DNA from 3 places in the Desulfosarcina variabilis str. Montpellier genome. Region 1 is predicted to be linked to each of the others. Evidence: predicted binding sites of a transcription regulator. Region 1 holds the regulator's gene; each other region holds the start of a gene.
What was found. Region 1 encodes sigma-54, which starts transcription at its own class of promoters, with help from an activator protein. Its sites were predicted from a motif close to TNTGGCACANTTTCTGCTNT; they were not measured.
Positions count from the first base shown of each region.

Region 2: the regulator sigma-54 is predicted to act here: its motif matches at 4,983-5,002, upstream of Dvar_RS28020 (PEP-CTERM sorting domain-containing protein).
Region 3: the regulator sigma-54 is predicted to act here: its motif matches at 5,474-5,493, upstream of Dvar_RS23830 (Nif11-like leader peptide family natural product precursor).

Region 1 is NZ_CP159846.1:3,589,246-3,596,193, reverse strand. Features, by position in the region: gene Dvar_RS16340 (KdsC family phosphatase) at 1-265, shown strand, start outside; gene lptC (LPS export ABC transporter periplasmic protein LptC) at 262-831, shown strand; gene lptA (lipopolysaccharide transport periplasmic protein LptA) at 812-1,381, shown strand; gene lptB (LPS export ABC transporter ATP-binding protein) at 1,396-2,118, shown strand; gene rpoN (RNA polymerase factor sigma-54) at 2,120-3,553, shown strand; gene hpf (ribosome hibernation-promoting factor, HPF/YfiA family) at 3,671-4,210, shown strand; gene Dvar_RS16310 (PTS sugar transporter subunit IIA) at 4,248-4,706, shown strand; gene rapZ (RNase adapter RapZ) at 4,765-5,637, shown strand; gene Dvar_RS16300 (PTS sugar transporter subunit IIA) at 5,693-6,106, shown strand; gene gap (type I glyceraldehyde-3-phosphate dehydrogenase) at 6,171-6,948, shown strand, end outside.
Region 2 is NZ_CP159846.1:6,225,157-6,232,104, forward strand. Features, by position in the region: gene Dvar_RS28000 (acetoacetate--CoA ligase) at 1-727, shown strand, start outside; gene Dvar_RS28005 (biotin/lipoyl-containing protein) at 738-953, shown strand; gene Dvar_RS28010 (PilZ domain-containing protein) at 1,709-2,371, shown strand; gene Dvar_RS28015 (DEAD/DEAH box helicase) at 2,466-4,313, shown strand; gene Dvar_RS28020 (PEP-CTERM sorting domain-containing protein) at 4,415-4,906, opposite strand; gene nadN (NAD nucleotidase) at 5,319-6,948, opposite strand, start outside.
Region 3 is NZ_CP159846.1:5,273,961-5,280,908, forward strand. Features, by position in the region: gene Dvar_RS23805 (transglutaminase family protein) at 1-734, shown strand, start outside; gene Dvar_RS23810 (EVE domain-containing protein) at 751-1,221, shown strand; gene Dvar_RS23815 (2-dehydropantoate 2-reductase) at 1,375-2,361, opposite strand; gene Dvar_RS23820 (hypothetical protein) at 2,826-3,014, shown strand; gene Dvar_RS23825 (ankyrin repeat domain-containing protein) at 3,373-4,899, shown strand; gene Dvar_RS23830 (Nif11-like leader peptide family natural product precursor) at 5,159-5,380, opposite strand; gene Dvar_RS23835 (hypothetical protein) at 5,784-6,948, shown strand, end outside.

The sequences.
Region 1 (6,948 bases):
AACTGAGGCCCTAGCGTCGGTCCTGAAAGAAATGAGGGTATCAGCGGCTGAGACTGCGTTTGTGGGCGATGATCTGCCGGATCTGCCGGTAATGAAGCGGGTGGGTGTACCCATTGCCGTGGCCGATGCGCATGAGCTGGTGAAACAGGCGGCGGTATGGACCACCTGTGCACATGGCGGACAAGGTGCGGTACGGGAAATCTGCGAAACCATCCTCAAAGCCAGGGGACAGTGGGACGCGTTGATTCAAAGGCTGTTTGCATGAACAAACGACGTCTGATCAAACGCCTGTTACTGACGGTGCTTGCCCTGGCGTTGACGGCCATGGTGATTATTTTTGTCAGTTACCGGCAAGTGACCCAGAATCCTGAGGTACTGTTATCTCAGATCAAGGAAGAGGCGGACATGCACCTTAGCAAAATCCGCCAAACCGCCACCAAAAACGGAATTCGGGAATGGCGCATGGAAGCGGAATCTGCCTCCCTGGTCAATAAAAAAAAGACCATGCTGCTGGTCAATCCCAATGTGGAAGTGTTCATGACCGATGGAGATAACGTCCACTTGACGGCTGATGAAGGGATCATCTATACCGATTCAAACCGATTGGCGGTTTCGGGAAATGTCGTAGCCAAAACGCGCCTTTATCAATTTCGCACGGAATCCGTTGTTTATGACCCGGATACCCGTGAACTTCGATCCGATACCCCCATAACGGTGTCCAGTGAATCAGTCAGCCTCAAGGCCAACACCATGACCATGAAACTATCGAGTCGAATTACCTTTTTCGAAGGGGGCGTGGAAGGAACGATCAGTGAGGATTTCAAGCTTTAATCGGCTGCCCTGGACCGGGCGGCTACTGTTTTGCTTTCTGTTGCTGATGTGCTGGCCCAGTTTCCGTCTGGTCGCGGATACGGATTCACCCAATCCGCCGGCTGATGCAATTGAAGGAAAAAGAATTGATATCACCGCCCAACGGCTGATATCGGATTCTGCAAACAACAACGCTGAGTTTGTTGGCGATGTGCGTTTGCGTCAGGGCGACACCGTGATTACTGCAGACAGCCTCAAACTTTTTTTCGGCGGCGAGTCAAAAACGGAGAATGCCTCGCCGGCTCAATCACTGGAAAAGTTGGTGGCCACCGGAAACGTGGAAATTAAATTTGACAATAGGCTTGCTGTTGCCCAGCAGGCAGTATATATAACAGCACAGCGTGTTCTGACCTTGACCGGTCCGGACGCCAAGATTACCAGTGGAGACAATACCATCAGCGGTGATACGATCACCTTTTACCGTGATAGCGGACGGTTTACTGTTGAAGGCGGGCCCAAAGGTCGGGTGAAGGCGATCATCCTCAATCCGGAAGACTCGGGCTTGGAGTAAGTGTGGAAGAGATGATGGCCACCCTGTCGGTTAGTGAACTGGTTAAGGTTTATCGAGGGCGACGGGTTGTGGATCAGGTCAGCCTGGGTGTGCAAAGCGGGCAGGTGATCGGCTTGTTAGGACCCAATGGAGCCGGTAAAACAACAACATTTTATATGACTGTTGGCCTGGTTAAACCCGATGCAGGCAAAATATTTCTTGATGAAAAAGACATCACGGAATATCCCATGCACATCCGGGCTAAATCGGGCGTTGGTTATTTGCCCCAGGAGGCGTCCATTTTTCGGAAGCTGACGGTTCGCCAAAATATCATGATCATTCTCGAAACCCTGCCGCTCAATCGGCGGCAGCGCAATGATCGAGCCGACAGCTTGCTGGAAGAATTGGGAATTACCCATGTGGCGGAATCCAAAGCGGCGGTACTTTCCGGTGGCGAACGCCGCCGCCTGGAAATATCCCGTGCCCTGGCCACCGATCCGGCGTTCATGCTTTTGGACGAACCGTTTGCCGGCATCGACCCGTTGGCAGTGATTGACATAAAAAAAATCATTGCCCATTTAAAGTCTCGTAATATTGGTATTCTGATTTCCGATCACAACGTCCGCGAAACCCTGGGGGCCTGTGATTCGGCTTTTATCTTGAGCGAAGGCAAGGTGATTGAAAACGGTACACCGGAGCATATAGCGACCAGTGCAATCGCCAAACGGATCTATTTAGGAGACGAATTTACACTCTAAGATGGCAATTGAACTCAGACAACAACTTAAACTAACCCAGCAGCTGATCATGACGCCACAGCTCCAGATGGCGATCAAATTACTACAGCTGTCCCGTCTAGAGCTGGTGGACACCATCCGGCAGGAGTTGGAAGAAAACCCAACGCTGGAAGAACTTCAGGAAACGCCCGATAAAACCAAGGATGGCGATACCGAAGAAACGCCTGCGCCCACCGTCGAAGAAGCCCGGGAAGTTACCATCGATGAAAAGATCAACGATGACATTGACTGGAGCAATTACATCGACGAGTATAATGCGCCGGGCAAGATCAATTTCGAGGGTGAGAATCGGGAAGCGCCGCAATATGAGGCTTTTGTTTCCTCAAAGGAATCACTCAGCGATCATCTGCTGTGGCAATTGTTGATGCTCTCGCCAACGGATATTGAAAAGCAGGTGGGCAGCCTGATCATCGGCAACCTCAATCGGGATGGCTACCTTCAGTTGTCGGTGGAAGAGTTGTCTGAACAAAGTGGGATTTCCATCGAAATGGTCGAGGATGTCCTGGAGACCATGCAGTCCTTTGACCCGGTGGGTGTCTGTGCCAGGGACTTGCGAGAATGCCTTTTGCTTCAGGCCCGCATGCTGGATCTGAACGACAGCCTGGTCACGGATATCATTTCCGATCATTTGAAAAACCTGGAAAACAAAAACTTCAAGGCGATCTGCAAGGCCTTGAAGGTCAAACAGAAAGATGTAATTACGGCCGTCAACGTGATTCGTGCGCTCGAGCCGAAACCTGGCCGGCAATTCAGTGAAGAAACCCCGCACTATATTATCCCGGATATTTACGTCTACAAAAGCGAAGATGATTTTGTGATTGTTTTGAATGACGATGGCATGCCCAAGTTGCGGGTCAACCCGTTTTACAAACGCGCGATTACCCGCCAAAATGAAGTCAGTGCCAACGCCAAGGATTACATTCGCGATAAAATGCGGTCCGCCGCCTGGCTGATTCGCAGTATCCACCAACGCCAGAAAACCATCTACAAGGTCATGGAAAGCATCCTCAAGTTTCAACGGGACTTTTTTGAAAAGGGTGTGGCGCATTTGAAGCCCATGGTCCTGCGCGATGTGGCTGAGGATATCAACATGCATGAATCCACCATCAGCCGGGTAACCACCAATAAATATGCCCATACGCCGCAGGGCATTTTTGAGCTCAAGTATTTTTTCAACAGTTCTATCAAGCGCGTCCACGGTGAGGACATCGCTTCGGCCAGCGTACAGGCCAAAATCAAAAAATTGATCGAAAGCGAAAATCCGAAAAAGCCTTTTAGTGACAGCAAGATGGCTGAAATGCTCAAAGCCGATAATATCGATATTGCCCGTCGAACCGTTGCCAAATACAGGGAGATGATGGGCATCTTATCCTCCAGCAAGCGCAAGCAGTTCTGATGGGATATCACCAATCGCCACTCGGGTTCGCATTTTGCCGCTTACACGGCCCGCAAAAAAGGATCACCCCTTTGCAGTTGAAATGGTCCGACAGCAGGAATTATCAAAGGAGGCCCAATGAATACATCCGTTAGATTCAAGAACCTCGAATCCTCCGATGCGCTTAAATCCTATGTCAGCGAGAAACTGGACCGCATGGACAAATATTTCAATGGACCCGCCGAGGCCAATGTCGTTCTCTCCATTGAAAAGTTTCGCCATAGCGCGGAAATCCATATTATCGGTGATCGGTTAGCCATCAATGGCAAGGAAGAAACAGAGGAAATGTATTCCGCCATTGACATGGTGCTGGACAAACTGGAAGTCCAGATTAAAAAAAATAAACAGAAAAGCCGGGACTATCGGGCCAAGGGAAAAACCGTTTCCCAACCGCTGGAAGAAACCGTCTTGGAAGAAACCGTCGATGACAGTACCCCCCCACCCCGTGTGCGGGTCCACAATATTGAATACAAACCCATGGATGTCGATGAAGCCGTCATGCAAATGGATTTGATCAAGGATAACTTTCTGGTATTTACCAATGCAAGGACCGACTGCGTCAATGTTCTTTATCGACAAAAGGATGGTAATTACGGTTTGATTCAACCCCGTCCGTAATTAACGATATAAAGATGCCGGATCAGGTAAAACAACGATGAAAATTCTGGATGTTCTCGATAAAGACGCGATTCAAGTGGATTTGCAAGCCAAGGATAAGATCGGCATTTTGAATGAATTGGTCACCCCCATTGCACGCATTACCGGTATCGACCAAAGTGAGATTGTTCGGGTTCTGATGGAGCGCGAACGCTTGGGGAGCACCGGCATTGGGGGCGGTATCGGCATTCCGCATGGTAAGCTGAAAAATCTGGAAAAACTGGTACTGGGATTCGGGTTGAGTCGGCAAGGTGTTGATTTCGAATCCATGGATGGCTATCCGACCCACTTGTTTTTTCTGTTGCTCACCCCTGAACACGCCACCGATCTTCATCTTAAGTTGCTGGCCCGTGTCTCCCGGCTGCTGAAGAAAGAACCGCTCAAGGAGATGATGATGAAAGCCACCAGCGCAGAGGAAGTCATTGATATCATCATCGAAGATGATGAGGACTTTTAGCCCCGTTGCAATCATCTAAGGCTATCGATACCCCCTATAATCGTGGGAGAGCCAGGCTGTGAAAGGTCCCACCATCACCGTCATTACAGGCAAATCCGGGTCCGGTAAAAGTACGGCCATGGCGGCTTTTGAGGATTCGGGCTACTACTGTGTGGATAACATGCCGGTTGCTTTACTACCGGCATTTCTCAAATTGCCCATTGACTATGGTGGAACGTTTGCCGGCCTGGCCCTTGGTATGGACCTGAGGGAAAAGGAATTCATCCACCAGTATGAGTCCGTCCTCAAACAATTAACGCGCAAAGGCTTTCGATTCCGGATCATCTTCATCGATGCGGATACAAAGTCCCTGCTTCGGCGATACAGTCAGACAAGGCGCAAGCATCCACTGGCCATCGACAAAAGCATCAGCGACGCCATCGACGAAGAAGCAGGCCTGTTGACCGAGCTAAAACACAGTGCCGATACCGTCATTGATACATCGGACCTGAATGTTCATGAGCTGAAAGCCATTATTCGCCAAATCGCCGATTCGGTGGGCGATGCTTCATCGCTTCGCGTTCATGTGCTTTCTTTTGGTTTCAAGTTCGGTTTACCCGTTCACGCCGATTTGGTGATGGATGTGCGTTTTCTAAAGAACCCCTATTTCGTTGAATCCCTGCGCGCCCTTAGCGGGAAAACCGAAAAAATACGAACTTTTGTCTTGAATAATGACCAAACCTGCTTATTTTTACATAAATATTTCGATCTTTTGGACACGTTGATTCCCCAATATGAAAATGAAGGCAAAGCATACCTCACCATTGCCATTGGCTGTACAGGAGGTCGTCACCGTTCCGTGGTGATTGCCAGGGAAATGTGTGATCATCTGACGGCATCGGGTTATAAAGCGGTACTAACCCATCGTGACATTGACAAATCCCGTGAATAGAATGCGAGAGGCCGTTTCTGTCACCCAAATTTACTATATGAAAGAATTTTGAGATATGATTGGCGTTTTAGTTGTTACGCATTGTCATCTTGGAGACGCATTGTTGGAAGCAGTGGACTTCATCCTGGGCGAGCGGCCGGAAGCCATGGCTGCGGTATCCATTGATCTGAATGAAAATGCAGATAAATTGCGCAATAAGCTCGCTGATGCAATCAAGAAATTGAAAAATGACGAAGGGACCCTGATCCTCACCGACATGTTTGGCGGAACGCCATCCAATCTGAGTTATTCGTTTCTCGAAGAAGGACGCATCGAAGTGGTCTCCGGGGTCAACCTGCCCATTCTCATCCGTGCGGCCAGTGCCCGTAAAAATCAGTCACTTGCGGAATTGGCAGCCAACATCGAGGCTTTTGGAAAAAAAAGTATCTCCATGGCCAGTGGCATATTAAAAGGAAACAAGCGGGGGTAATTGTTCATGCCTTTCACCACCAAACGGTTATTCAACCATGGGGAAACCCTGTAAGGAGGGCAAGATGAGCATAAAGATAGGGATCAACGGTTTTGGCAGAATCGGTCGCGTGGTTTTCCGTGCCGCCATGAAACATCCGGATGTTGAGGTCGTGGCGATCAATGATCTGACCGACGCGACGACCATGGCGCATCTACTTCAATATGACTCGGTTCACAACAAGTTGGACGGGGTTGTCCAGGCCAAGGAAGGCGCCATTGAAGTTGATGGCAAGGCTATTGCCTACACCGCCATCAAAGATCCGGAAAAAATACCGTGGAAGGATTACGGTGTGGACATCGCCTGTGAATGCACAGGGCTTTTCCGTGACCGGGACAACGCCGCCAAGCACCTTACCGCCGGTGCTCGAAAAGTGATTATTTCTGCTCCCGCCCAACGGCCGGATATCACCATTGTCATGGGGGTCAATGCCAACAATTACGATCCCAAACAGCACCATGTCATTTCCAACGCATCGTGCACCACCAATTGCCTGGCACCGGTCGCCAAGGTGCTCATGGAAAATTTCGGCATCCAAAGCGGTCTGATGACCACCATCCACTCCTATACCGGCGATCAACGCCTGCTTGACTTTCCCCACAAGGATCTTCGCCGTGCCAGAGCCGCCGCCCTGTCCATGATTCCCACCACCACAGGGGCAGCCAAAGCCGTGGCATTGGTACTTCCCGAACTGGAAGGAAAGCTCAATGGTCTGGCCATTCGGGTCCCCACGCCCAATGTGTCCATCGTCGATGTTGTCGTTAACGTCGAAAAAAGCGGTGTCACGACATCGGATGTCAATG
Region 2 (6,948 bases), 2.6 Mb from region 1:
CCTGCAACTGGCATCCATCTCCGGCGGAACGGACATCAATGGCTGTTTTGCCCTGGGCAATCCCATCGGCCCGGTTTATGCCGGCGAGCTGCAATGCCGCGGACTGGGAATGAAGGTCGAGGCATACGACAGCAATGGTCAGCCGGTGATCGGCCAGCAAGGGGAACTGGTCTGCACCGCCCCCTCCCCTTCCATGCCCATTTATTTCTGGGATGACCCGGACGGTACAAAATATCATGCGGCTTATTTTGATGTTTACCCCGGCATCTGGCGCCACGGAGATTACATTGAGATCAACGACCACGGCGGTGTGGTGATTTATGGGCGTTCCGATGCGACCCTAAACCCGGGTGGAGTCCGCATCGGCACGGCGGAGATCTATCGCCAGGTGGAGGTCCTGCCGGAAATCGAGGACGCGCTGGTTGTGGGGCAAAACTGGAAAAACGACGTTCGGGTGATTTTATTTGTCAAGCTGATCAATGGTCATGCATTAGGCGATGACATTTGTGACCGGATCCGGCAGACAATCCGCACCCAATCCTCGCCCCGGCATGTCCCGGCAAAGATCATCGCGGTTCCCGACATTCCCTATACGCTGAACATGAAAAAAGTGGAAATTGCCGTCAAGAAAATCATCGAAGGCAAAACCGTGCAAAACAAAGACGCGCTGAAAAATCCGGAAATTTTGGATTTTTATGCCAATATCAAGGAACTGCAACAAGATTGAAAGGAAAAAAATGAGCAAAGAGATTGTCGCCCCCATGCCGGGAGCCATCGTTAAACTGGATGTCAAAAAGGGTCAGGCGGTTGCTGAAGGCGAGACGCTTCTTTTTCTGGAAGCCATGAAGATGGAAAATCCAATTGTGACACCGGTCGCCGGGACAGTGGCCGATATCCTGGTCAATGTCGGGGATCAAGTCGCCACCCACCAATTGCTGGCCATGATCGAATAAACGTACTTTATCGAGCCATTCCCCGAAGGATCGATAACGATGTTGCGGAAAAAACTGTAACGTGGCTTGGTTCTAACTTCGCCCACTTACGCCTCGTTCCCACGCAGAGCGCATCCCCGTCAAATTAACTGGTTCCCAAGCTCCGCTTGGGAGCCCTCATCACGTTCAAATGAACAGCTGTGCGCGCGCCCACATTTTCAGCATGGGAGCCCAATGAAAAACCCTTGGCGCTATATCTTCGTGGTCGTGGTCGTGATCGTAATTTCCTTTTCTCGATTACGATTACGACCACCGCTTCGCTGACAACGACCACGACTTGGGATTGCGTTGTCCCATGCCAGCATCCCAGGTTGGGTTGAGGTACGAAATCCAACAGATTGAAGGGCAAAGGACACTATATATAAAATTAGATCCGATCCACCACTTCACACTTCACACTTCACACTTAATCTTGCCCCCCCAACCTACTGTTTTATTATGGCGATTGACACAAAATAAACAAGTCGCTATACTCAAGTAAAAAAATCCCATCTCGATCACCGCTCCATTAACCAACGACAAATAGCAGATGAACTGTACCGGCAAACTGTATCTGTGGGGATTTTCATGATACTTGCATTTTTGCCTGGCATGGTCCATTACCACTGCCCATTCAATATTAACGATTTGTACTGAAATAACAAATTGTTAATCCCAATTGGATTCATCAGTGGGTTCGCCTGGCATATGCATAACCCAGAAAACAGGAGAATCATATGTCCCAAGATACCACACCGCCCATCAAGCATGGAGATCAAGCAATCAAACTCCCTGTGGGCGAGCCTGCATCCCTGACTTTTTCAAATGATCCAAAGGAAAAGGAAACCGAAGGCATCTTCGTGGGATCCGAGCCGCCTAAATACACCATTTTCCGTCTGCCATCTGATTTTAACAGTGCCTCGCTCAAAAAAGGACAGCCACTGGGGGTAAAGTGTGCCGCCTCGGGCAATGTATACACCTACAACGCTTCTGTGATGGATTATCTGGAAAAATATAAACTGGTTTTCATCTCCTATCCGCAAACGGTTGAACAGGTTCCCTTGCGCAAAGAGGACAGGATCGGTTGCTGCATTCCGGCAACGGCAAATGTTCAAAAAAGAGCCCTAAAGGGACTGGTCACCGATATCAGCTATCATGGTTGCCAGTTCAACGTAAAAATACCGCCGACCTTTAAACTTCAGCGGGTAAGTGTTCTGACGGACATCGATCTTTCTCTCTCTTTATCCGGCTATACGGACCCGCAAGCGCTAAAAGGAAAAGTGCGCAATACCAATTTTGACGAATTCAGGATCGCTTTAGGGATCGAATTTGAAAAATTGGAAGACCAGTTCGTCAAACGGTTATCCGATTTTATCGAGCGTCTTAAAACCCTTCAGTAACACCATTTTTCAATCAACGCCCGTAGTTCTCTTTCCATTGGGCCTGAGAATTCTGTACAACCAAACGGTCTTGATCTTCCGTCTGGATGACGTTATGGTATGCACTTGTAAATCAAGTGCGGCGGGCATTGCGTCCGGATTCAGATACGATCCGGACAACTCGGGTCAAATCGCTCGTTTTCTCACCGAAGCCAACATTGAATCATTAGATGATTGTATTCTTATGAGCAAATCCTTTCGATTGCGCCCCTACCAGAAAAAGGCCGTTGCCGCCGTGGTTTCGGCATTTAAGGAAAAACACCAGCGACGGATGCTCTTGTATCTGCCCACCGGTGCCGGGAAAACCGTTATCGCGGCCCATATTATCAAGGCCTTACGCGCCACCAAGGACTTTGGCCGGGTGCTCTTCGTGTCCCATCGCCGGGAAATTATCGATCAGACCGCACGCACCATCCGGCGGCATCTTCCCGGCATCAAGGTACAGATCGACCAGGGGGCTCGCATTGCCCGGGGAAACAGCGCAGTCGTCCTGGCATCCGTGCAATCGCTGGTACGCCGAAAGGAAAATTATGACCCCAAGGCCCATGCGCTGATCATTTGCGATGAATGCCACCGGGCACTGGCGCCAAGCTGGGGAGAGGTGATCGATTACTTCCACACCCAGGCGGACCAGGACACCCTGCTGCTTGGCATGACGGCCACCCCCCAACGGACGGACGGCAAGTCCGCCTTGGACGTTTTTGGTCGATGTGCATTCGAGATTTCCCGAACCGATCTGGAAGATCTCGGTTACTTGGTGCCCATGCGCTATTTCACCATTCGAGGGAACCTGAACCTTTCCAAGGTCAAAATGGCGGCCGGTGATTTTCAGGTGCGCGCGCTTTCCAGGGTCATGAACACGCCCGCCACCAGGGCCTTGACCCTTAAAGCGTGGCTGGAACAGGGCGAGGGCAAAAAAACCATTGCCTTTTGCGCCGGTGTCGATCATGCCATGGATCTGGCCGCGGATCTTTCAGACCTTGGAATTCGAGCGGAGAAAATTGACGGTAAGACCAAAAATCGCGGTGAGATTTTAAAACGGTTCGCCGCAGGAAAAATACAGGTGCTTACCAATTACGGGGTGCTGACCGAAGGATTCGACGATCCATCCGTGGAATGCATCCTGATGGCCAGACCCACCACCTCCCCGCTGGTCTACACCCAGTGTGTGGGCCGCGGTTTACGCACGGCACCGGGCAAAACCACCTGCATCGTCATCGATATCGTCGATCGAAGCGCCCATCCCCTGCAATACGGAGCCACGCAGATGGCCGGCCTTTCCAAAGGCTGGCGCAGCCGCGGAGCGGATCCGTTTCGTCAGGCACACTCGTTTTCCGGCATCAAAGTCACCTGTCCCGACGCGTTTATGCGCCTTCGGGATGCAACCTGCCTGGAGGAAGTCCAATCAATTTTAATGAGCCTGCCGCCGGAAGTCGTTACCGCCGGTCTGGACGGCGAGCCGGTGCTCCATTACGAACCGGCCGAGGGAGAATGCACCGTCGACCAGGCCCGTGTGGCGGCCCGGGATATACTCAAACAGGCCGGCGTGGTCGGCGCCAGACTGCGTGCGGACGAAAATAGCCTGCGCATTTCATTCCGATCGCCGGAAACGGACAACGAACGATACGGCTACCTGAAGTGGCACATTGGGCGGGTCGCCGGACGGACGGTGATTTACGAACCACCCAAACGAAAACGTGATGTACCGCGTCCACGCACGCTTTTACGCTCGATGCTGCCCGATGGCTGTCGCATCAGCTACCTGGCTGCCAGTGAACAAAGCGATACGATCACGGCCAGCATTACCGGTTTGACACCGGCTGCGTTTAAGGACATTCAGGATGATTTTGAGAACGAATTCGGTATCCCGCTGGACCTGAAAGGACAGATGTCGCTTTTTTGATAGAATCCCCGGAGAAATTAGGAGGCATAGGAAGGGGTTGGGTTAAAAATTCGAAAATGAAGGCGCCTGCCCCAGGCAAGCGCCTTCTTTGAAAGGATTTTTCAGCTTAACTTTTTTTTGGCCTTGCGGGTGGTCCAGCCCACTCCCAGCAGGCCGCTTCCCAGCAGCATCAGGGTAGCCGGCTCGGGTGTGGGAACCGGATTATCCTGAGGGGTGGGGGGATTCCAATCCATACCGGGAATATCAAAGCCCATGTCGTCAATATGCAGCCCCTCCGGCGCCATGGGCGCCTCCCCGAATTCGGTCTGACGGGCAAAAACGGCAAATTCAAAAACCAGGTCGGCAAAATGGTAGCCCCGCAGCCTAAAGAATCTTCCATTTTGGCCCCAATCGCCCTGCATGACACTGACCCGGTCGATGCGCTCATCCATTCCTGCGAAAATGGACTCGGTGTCAAATAACAATGGGTCAAAATCGCTCCCGTCAGTAATGCTGGGAACCAGGCCGTCGAAATCAAAGGTGATGGCCTGGGCGTTGGTGTTGACGGTTAACATGAGGCCGACACTCAGTAAAATAATGCTTAATGTTTTCATTTGGCTCCCTCCTTTGTATCCTTTGATTTCATGTCGCCTGACTCCTTCCCCTGGTGGCTTGCTGTTGACCAATACCAAAGCAAAGCGTGTGCCACACAAATATTTATTAATATAACAGTTAGTTATAAATATTTTCCGACATTATTCAATCTTCCATCCTGCCTCAAAATAGAGCATGCGCCGCCCGAAATAATTGCTTAACAACTTGATATTATTTAATATTTTTATATATTTGCCTTAAAATGAAGCAACTTTATCAGGGGGCTAAAAAGATTCATCCTCCGGGGACAAATGGCGGAAAACAGGTGCGGATTTTTGATGGGTTAAACGGAAATGATAAGGCGGCCGGTCAAATAGGCAATCCGGATGCACCAGCATGGGTGCATCCGGAATTTTATTTTTTTCCAGTCAATCAAAGATCGTCCGTTGTGTCATCGGTGGAAATATAGCTTTTAATACAGCGGTCCTCCACCGGAAGCGTCATGATCGTTTCTCCGGCAGCGGTCTCGGCTTTCACGTAGTTGACGAAAGACAGGGCGTAGTCCAGATAGGTGTCAGTCCCCGGCCCGTTTTGTTCCTGCACCGTGGCGAAAGTGTCGTATCCATCGCGACCAGCGGCGATGTAATTGTTGGTCACAACGACATACACGGCATCATCGTTCAGGCTGGCATAAGTGCCCGTGGTCCGGTCTTTGACTTCGAGATTGCTCAAGCGGTTGCCGTAATCGCTTCGCGCATCCACATCGTATTTCAATGCATAGCAATAGGGAAAGGAACCGGTTGAGCCACCCTGGGCTATATTTTCGATGGCATCTTCCAAGACCTGCTTGATCTGAGCACCGGTCATTTCGATTTCGAACAAGGTGTTGGAAAAGGGCAAAAGGGTGTAGGCAGTGTCGTAGGTGATATCACCGGCCTCGACATTGATGCGCACACCGCCGGCATTCTGAATGCAGATGTCGGCATTGGGATCCAAATCATAAAACGCCTTGGCGACAATGGGGGCGATGTCGCTGCCCAGTTCCAGGGTGACGCCGCTGTATTCGTGGCCGGGAACCCGGTTGTGCATCAGGTCTTCACCGGCAGTGCCGATGACGATCGCTCCCAGGGCATCCACCTGTTCGGTATAACCGGCGATAATGCCGGCCACCGTCTCGTCTTCAGCGACCATCGTCAGTTTGTCGTCGGCCGTGATGGTTGTTATCAGCTGTGTCCGTTCATCGCCCGCAACGGTGTATTCGCCGTACTCTTCATCCTCACGAACGAAGGTATCGCCCAAAATCAGATGCGGCGTGCCGCTGCAGGCGTCGATTTTGTCCCCCATGAAGGTCACTTCCAGTTCTCCTAAAACCTTTCCGTATTCCCAGGCCTGGGCAATACAGACGTCATCACCGTCGGCGTTTTGAACGACGGTGGGGTAGTTGCCGGAGCTGTCGAGACCGTAGGCGTTAAAATCGCCCAGGAGGGTGTGCGAATCCCCGTCGACGATGACATCCAGATCCGTTACTGCCTGAGCCAGTTCAACGACATTCTCGTAACCGTAGTGGCTCAAAAGCACGATTTTGCCGACGCCTTCAGCCTTCAAACTGTCCACAGCCGCCTGAACCGAGGCAATCTCATCGGAAAAACTCACCTCATCGCTCGGTTGAGAAGATTCCATGGTCTTGCCGGCGATGGTTACCCCGATGATGCCGATGGTCTCACCGTCAACGCTGGTGGTGATATACGGTGAGAAGAGACCGTCCAGTACATGGCCTTCCGGCACCTCGATGTTGGCACTGATCACCGGCGTGTCCAGCTTGCCGATAAAATCCGCCAACCACTGATCACCATCGTCGAATTCGTGATTACCGATACACATGGCATCGAAGCCGATGGCGTTCATCACCTCCGCGTCGGCATCCTCTTCGAACAGGGTATAATACAAGGTCCCCTGCACTGCATCACCGGCGTGCAGCACCAGATGATTTTCATGTTCGGTGGACAGATCCTCGATCAGGGCCGCCATCCTGGCCATGCCGCCGATCTCGCAGCGGGTCTCT
Region 3 (6,948 bases), 1.7 Mb from region 1:
AGTATGCAAGCAGCCGGATTGATTTTTTTGGCAACCGGGTCCAGGTATTCATGGTCCAGCATCCCCACACCGAACTGTCCATGACCGCCACCAGCCAGGTGGAGACGCTGCCGCCAGCCGACCCCGTGCCCCAACAGACCTTGCCCTGGGAAGATGTGGTTCAGGAACTTTGCGTCCATTCCCAGGCTGAAGCGCTCGATGCGTTTCAGTTCGTGTTCGCCAGCCCGATGATCACCATCGGATCCAAAATGCGCGATTACGCCCTGTTGTCCTTTCCGCCAGAACGTCCGGTGCTCGAAGGCGCCGTGGATCTGATGGGACGTATTTTCAATGAGTTCACCTACGACAAGTCCGCCACCACGGTGGACACCGCAGTGGAACAGGTGCTGGAAGAACGTAAAGGGGTGTGCCAGGATTTCGCCCATCTGGCCATCAGTTGCCTGCGCAGCCTGGGACTTGCCGCACGCTATGTGAGCGGCTATTTAGAAACCCTGCCGCCACCGGGAAAACCCAAGCTGGTGGGCGCCGATGCCTCCCACGCCTGGTTATCCATTTATGTCCCCGGCCTCGGCTGGGTGGACCTGGATCCCACCAACAACCAGATCCCCGGCCAGCGCCACATCACCCTGGCCTGGGGGCGCGATTACGGGGATGTGACCCCGGTCAAGGGCGTGGTCATGGGCGGCGGTGTGCACACGCTTTCTGTGATGGTGGATGTGGCGGCCCAGGAATAGGAAAAAGGAGCAAGTAATGAACTACTGGCTGATGAAATCCGAACCTGCGGCATTCAGCATTGATGATTTGAAAAATGCACCGGATCAGACCGATCACTGGGACGGTGTACGCAACTATCAGGCACGCAACATGATGCGCGATGCAATGAGAAAAGGCGACCAGATTTTCTTCTACCATTCCAACTGTAAGGTACCGGGCATCGTGGGGCTGATGAAGGTCGTGCACGAGGGCTATCCGGACCACACCGCCTTTGATCCCAAAGCCAAATATTTCGATGAGAAGAGTGATCCTGCCAACCCACGCTGGTATATGGTCGATGTGAAATACATCCGCCACACCAAACGCGTTATCTCCCTTTCCGAGCTCAAGGAATATGCGGTACTTAAAAACATGCCCCTGGTGCGCAAAGGCAATCGTCTTTCGATCATGCCCGTCAGTGCGGATGAATGGCGATTTATTCTGTCATTGGAGAAAAAAACAGGATAAATAGCAATTTCTCGTCGTCGTTTTCGTAATCGTTGTCGTTGTCACTCTCGTAATCGTTGTCGATATAAAATACGCGTCGCTTTCAGACCAGATGTTTTTCTTTCTCGATTACGACAACGACAACGATTACGATTACGATTGATATACGGTTTCTCAACCCACCGGATAAAGCCCCCGAACCTGGGCATGCAACCGCGCCAGGCCAAGCAGAATATCGATGTTGGGTGTATCGATCCCCGCATGTCGCCCGATTTCCTGAACCGAGGTAACCAGCGCATCCAGTTCAACAGACCGGCCGGCCTCCACATCCTGGAGCATGGAGGTTTTAAAGGCACCTAGTTTGCGGGTCACGGCATTGCGTTCCTCTCCGCTCTGCTCAATCGGACAGCCGAACACAGCACCGATCTGTGCGGCTTCAGCCATGATGTTCAGGCAAAAGCGATTGACCAGCGGATCATCCAGAATTTTGTCGCAAGTCGCACCGGTAATCGCCGACACCGGGTTCATGGTCATGTTACCCCACAGCTTGAACCAGATTTCGCGTTGAATATTATCGCTGATATCAATCTCCATGCCGGCATCGCCAAGCAGTTTGGCCAGTTCCGTTAACGGATCAGCAGTCGTGCCGTCCGGCTTGCCGATGATGATCTTTTTCCCGAATCCGTGGCGGGCAAACCCGGGCGCATTGAGAGAAAAACTTCCATGCACCACCCCGCCGACCACCTGGCTGGCAGGGATGGCGCTGGCCACACTGCCGGTGGGATCAACGGATTTGAGTTGGAGCCCCTCACAGCTTTTTCCAAATCCATCGAAAAACCACCACGGCACGCCGTTCATGGCTGTTAAAACCGTTGTTTGAGGACCGATCAGGGCCGGAATGCCCTCGGCCACGGCTGGCAGGGACTGGGCCTTGACGGCAACGATCACCAGATCCTGGACGCCCAGATCCGCTGGATTATCGCTGGCCGTGATGGACTGGGTGATGGTCTCTCCGTCCATTTCCAGCCGCAATCCGTTATCTTTTATTGCTTCGAGCGTGGCCCCACGTGCCACGGCACACACGTCAGCCCCCTTTCGCGCGAGCAATGCGCCCATAAATCCGCCGACCGCGCCAACACCGTAGATACAAATCTTTTTCATGGTCAATCCTCTCCAACTGATGAATTCTTTATAGAAATGAAAACAGAGAATGCCCCTGTAAAATGGGAAAGGCGATAATATACAAGGTCGTTTAAAAAAAGGTCAACACAATAATAACAGCTTGATTCTTATATAAAGATACACTAGCGTGTCGGTATTTCTCGATGAAAAGAGTCATTGGATACTGATTTTCTGAGATCTACCGCGCTTTTGGATTATAAATCGATATGCAAATTTCCAGATCAACCATATTTCTCATAAGCGTTGTTCTTGTATTTTTGCAAGTGCCAATATTCATGCAAATGAATTTCCCAAATATTCAATTTTGCAAGCGCCATTTATCAAGCGGATTCAGCAGACAGCCGTCCACGCAAGATAGCTTTCGCCCACGTGTGCCGCTTCTCCGCAGCCCGATGTGGTAATCGGAAGATCTGAGATTATAACTGAAATTCAGGAGAAATAATATGACAGGTATGATCATCATTTCAATAATATGCATAGCATGTGCATTTCTTCTTTGGAATATTGCTGATAAAAGAGGGGGAAATACTAAATTTTGGGCAATTATGGGTGCTATTTTTGGCCCGTTAGCCATACCATTTATATTTTTAACAAAAAATAAAGCCCCAAAGGCTATTCGGCCAGACAAATGAAAGTGAAATAAAAACTAGATATCGGGATAGGGAGTTCCCTCACGCCCCCCCTCCCCTCACCAGCCGGCATACGGATCGCTTACCAAGGCGGTTCAGTCTTCGCTTTCATTTACGCCTGGCCAAGTCGGCTGATCAGGGGAAGGCTTTTGAGCCGGCAGGAATAATCCTCGTTCAAAGAAGTAACGGTTTGGCAGAGCAAAAATCACCCACTTGACTTTACACATGCGCCAATGCTTTTATTTAACCTACGATCCTTAGCTCATTTTTAATATGTGTGCCGTGCCCGGCACACAACCATTCGGATAGATAACGGTGGTATGGATGGAATGAGGTAGCTTATACATTAATGGGTGAATAAATGAAAGCAAAACACATTACAGGGAATGGGTTTTTATTTATCATATGCTTTTTTTTAATATCATGCACTACATCCGGTCCAGATCTGCACCTTAAATCATCCAAAACTATTTCAAGGTTTCATACGGCTGCAACAAGAAACGATCTTGAAACTGTAAAAAAATTAGTTTCCGATGGACAATATATTAATGAGAGATCCATAAAAAATGGAAATACGGCACTTGAAAATGCAGCAATTAAAGATTCTTTTGATGTTGCTGAGTATTTACTTAATAATGGGGCTGATACTGAACTGGGAGATCATAATGGTCTAAAACCAATGCATGCAGCAGCCTTCTCGAACGCAATAGATACCATAAATTTACTGATAAAATCTGGGGCAAAAGTTAATTCTCAGACAAATAGAGGCGAATCAACTTTGCATTATGCGGCTCTTTATAATAATGTTAAAGTTGCAAAAATTCTAATAAAAAATGGAGCGATAGTAAATGCGAGACAAGAAAGCTCATATACGCCATTACACTATGCTGCGCTTAAAGGCCATACTGAAATGGCAACGCTTTTAGTTGAGAACGGAGCAGATAAAGCGCTAACAAGCAACGACAATAAGCTTGCATCTACTTTGGCCAAAGATAACGGATTTAACAAGTTGTCAATATATTTATTAGACTCAAACAGCACAAAAAAGGCTGCTCTAACAGCTTCAAATACGGGAAACCTTCATAAAAAAAATCCATCCCATAAATGGGCTGTAATAATCGGCATTTCCAAATATAAGTATTCCGGCCCAAATGGCCTCCCAAACCTTATCTTCGCAGATGATGATGCCAAAGATTTTGCTCACGCCCTTTACTCTCTTGGATGGTCTGAAAGCCATATCAAGCTTCTATTAAATGAAGACGCCACCCAGAGAAAAGTCATAATTGCCCTTAAATCATGGCTCACTAAATCAGGACCTGATGATCAGGTTTTATTATTCTGGGCAGGACACGGTTACCCAGATCCTGAAGATCCAGAAAAAGTTTATTTTGCAGTTTATGACACAGATATTTCAGTCCCTGCGACAGGCTATAGGATGGATGAAGTGAGGATGGCATTGGAAGAAATCGACTCAAAAAATGTCATTCTTCTGGCTGACACTTGTCATGCGGGGAAACTTATCACTCGAGGTAAGCGTGGCATATCTATTGTTCCGAAAATCGCCAAAATGAAACGTGATCAAAAAGTTCCAAAGGGTTGGGTGTTTTTAGTGGGAGCCGATACTGATCGTCAAGCAATTGAACATACATCATGGACAAATGGAGCATTCACTCATTTCCTACTGAAAGGTTTAAGCGGTGCCGCAGATGGTTTTCAAAGTGCAGGCAGAAAGGATGGTATTGTTACTATGGGTGAGCTAAAAGATTACATGAATGTTTCCATGCCAGATGAAACCCAAAAAATACTTGGCGTTGCAAAACGCCCTGTTATTACAACTAGCACAGGGGATCCAGATATATGGAATTTGACCCTGCAAGTGACACAATAATCAGCGATTGATGAACCCCAAAAAAACACAACGGAAGCAATAAATTCCGCCGCTGATTTATTCTTTGATCAGGCTTGCGTCGGATAACCATGGTGTCTACCGGCAACGTTGCCCCCTCATTGCGGTCTATTGAATTATATCGATTTGAATAATGAATTGGTTAAGACCGAATTGGCCAATTTGAACTGAACAAAAACTGTTAGCACCTGAAAAATCCAAATACGGACGGGGAATTCCGCCAGGGAATTCCCCTCTTCTATCAGAACCACCAGATATCGCGTTTGCGGGGGTTCCCGTAAGAGTCGAAGCAATCGCCTGACTCACGCAATACCACCTTCAGATCGTCTTCGGTAAAGTCAAAACCATCTCCAACAGCAGCAACGACAAAGTCAGACATGGTTTCGATCTGATCGTATTTAAGGCGTAGGACTTTATCTTCTCCACCAGCAATTAAAAATCTTTCAACTTCTTGTTTGGACATGATCGTCTCCTTTCAGACAATAAAATTAATGCTTTTTTTATTTTTTTTTCAATCCTCTCTCAAGGATGAGCGACATCAGTTATGTGCCCTATCATAGCATGAAGCGCGCCATATTGTTTTTTACAACCATTTTAATGTCAGGCAATGTCATAAATCCATTACTTATCAATGGATTTATGACATTGCCGATTTTTTCAAGAACGCATATAGATGTAAAACCATGGACCTACAAAATTGAAAAAAAATCAAAAAAATCATACAAAATTGTATTGTAAAAATAATGGAAATTCGATTAGATAAGGGTAAATGGGTAATGCCCGTTCACAGGCCAAAACCTTTCCGTGAATCCTCCCCGGCAGAAATTGCGATACATCTGATTAAGGAACACATCTGGAGGCAAACCATGAAAAAACTTATGCAATATCTTGCCCAATTCCCTTTCTGGATAGACCGCAAATTTAGATGGCTCGATCTCCGTTTTTTCCGGGCCGACCTGGAGGGGCTCCGAAAAAAAATGAAGCTGGCAGAAGGCTATTCTTGCATTCCGGTATGGATGCCGGTTCCGTTACTCGCTTTCCTGTTTTACGGACCGTTGATTTTCGATCGCTGGCGGGGCGTGTGGCTGGCGATCGGGCTCGGCGCGGCCATCATTATCCACCTGTTTTCCTGCCGCGTATTCAAAGGGCTGTGGTTGGCATTTGCCCAGTGGGTGATTCTTGCAGGCACCGCTTTAATCTTGTATTTTATCGCCAGCGATTCAGCACGCCAGGTCGATCCAACCCTATACGCGCATATACTGTTGCCGTTTGTGTTGCTGGTATCGACATTAGGGCTTCCATTTAATCGTTTGTTGGGCGATGTATTGTTTCACAATAAGCGTGAAGCATACAGGGACAGCTTCCTAAAAAACCTTGGAAACGTCCAACTGTTCGTCAAGCCCTTCAATTCACCACCTGAAATGTCTCGTTTCCTGCGCGCCATTTTCCTGGCACCGCTGCTGACGCCGTTGATGCTGGTTTATCCACCCGCCTTTACCACATTGTTTTTAGACCCTAGCCGATACTGGTACTGGCTTTTAATTATTTTGGCATTTTCCTGGAGTATCTTGGCCGCAGTGCATTATCACAAGCGCCTCACAGCACTCCTATACCTTTTAAAAAAGGGATTTTTCACGGGTGGAACAAGAATTTTATCCTTGTTGGTCATCGTGCTGGCCGTCACGCGTCTTTTAGGGGTGAGCTACGTTACAACGGTGCTGGACGGTGCTTCCCGCTGGACTATTATTGCTCTGCTGGTATGCTTGTATTTAACCATGTGGCTCTATGACTATTGGACTCAGCGGGCACTCAGCGAGGTTCTTCTCGGTCTGTTGGATCCGGAAAAAAAACACCCCGGCAAAGTGAAGTACGACTACCTGAAAGGGGATACTACCGTTTCGGGAGCGATCCAGGTCCATGGTGGCGGGCGGTTTCTGGCAGTGGTTCCATACGACCCGCCCAAGCAACCGAAGAAGTTTCAAGCTTATCAACCCATTGATCTGTTCCGTACGATCAGCAAGCAGCTCTTCG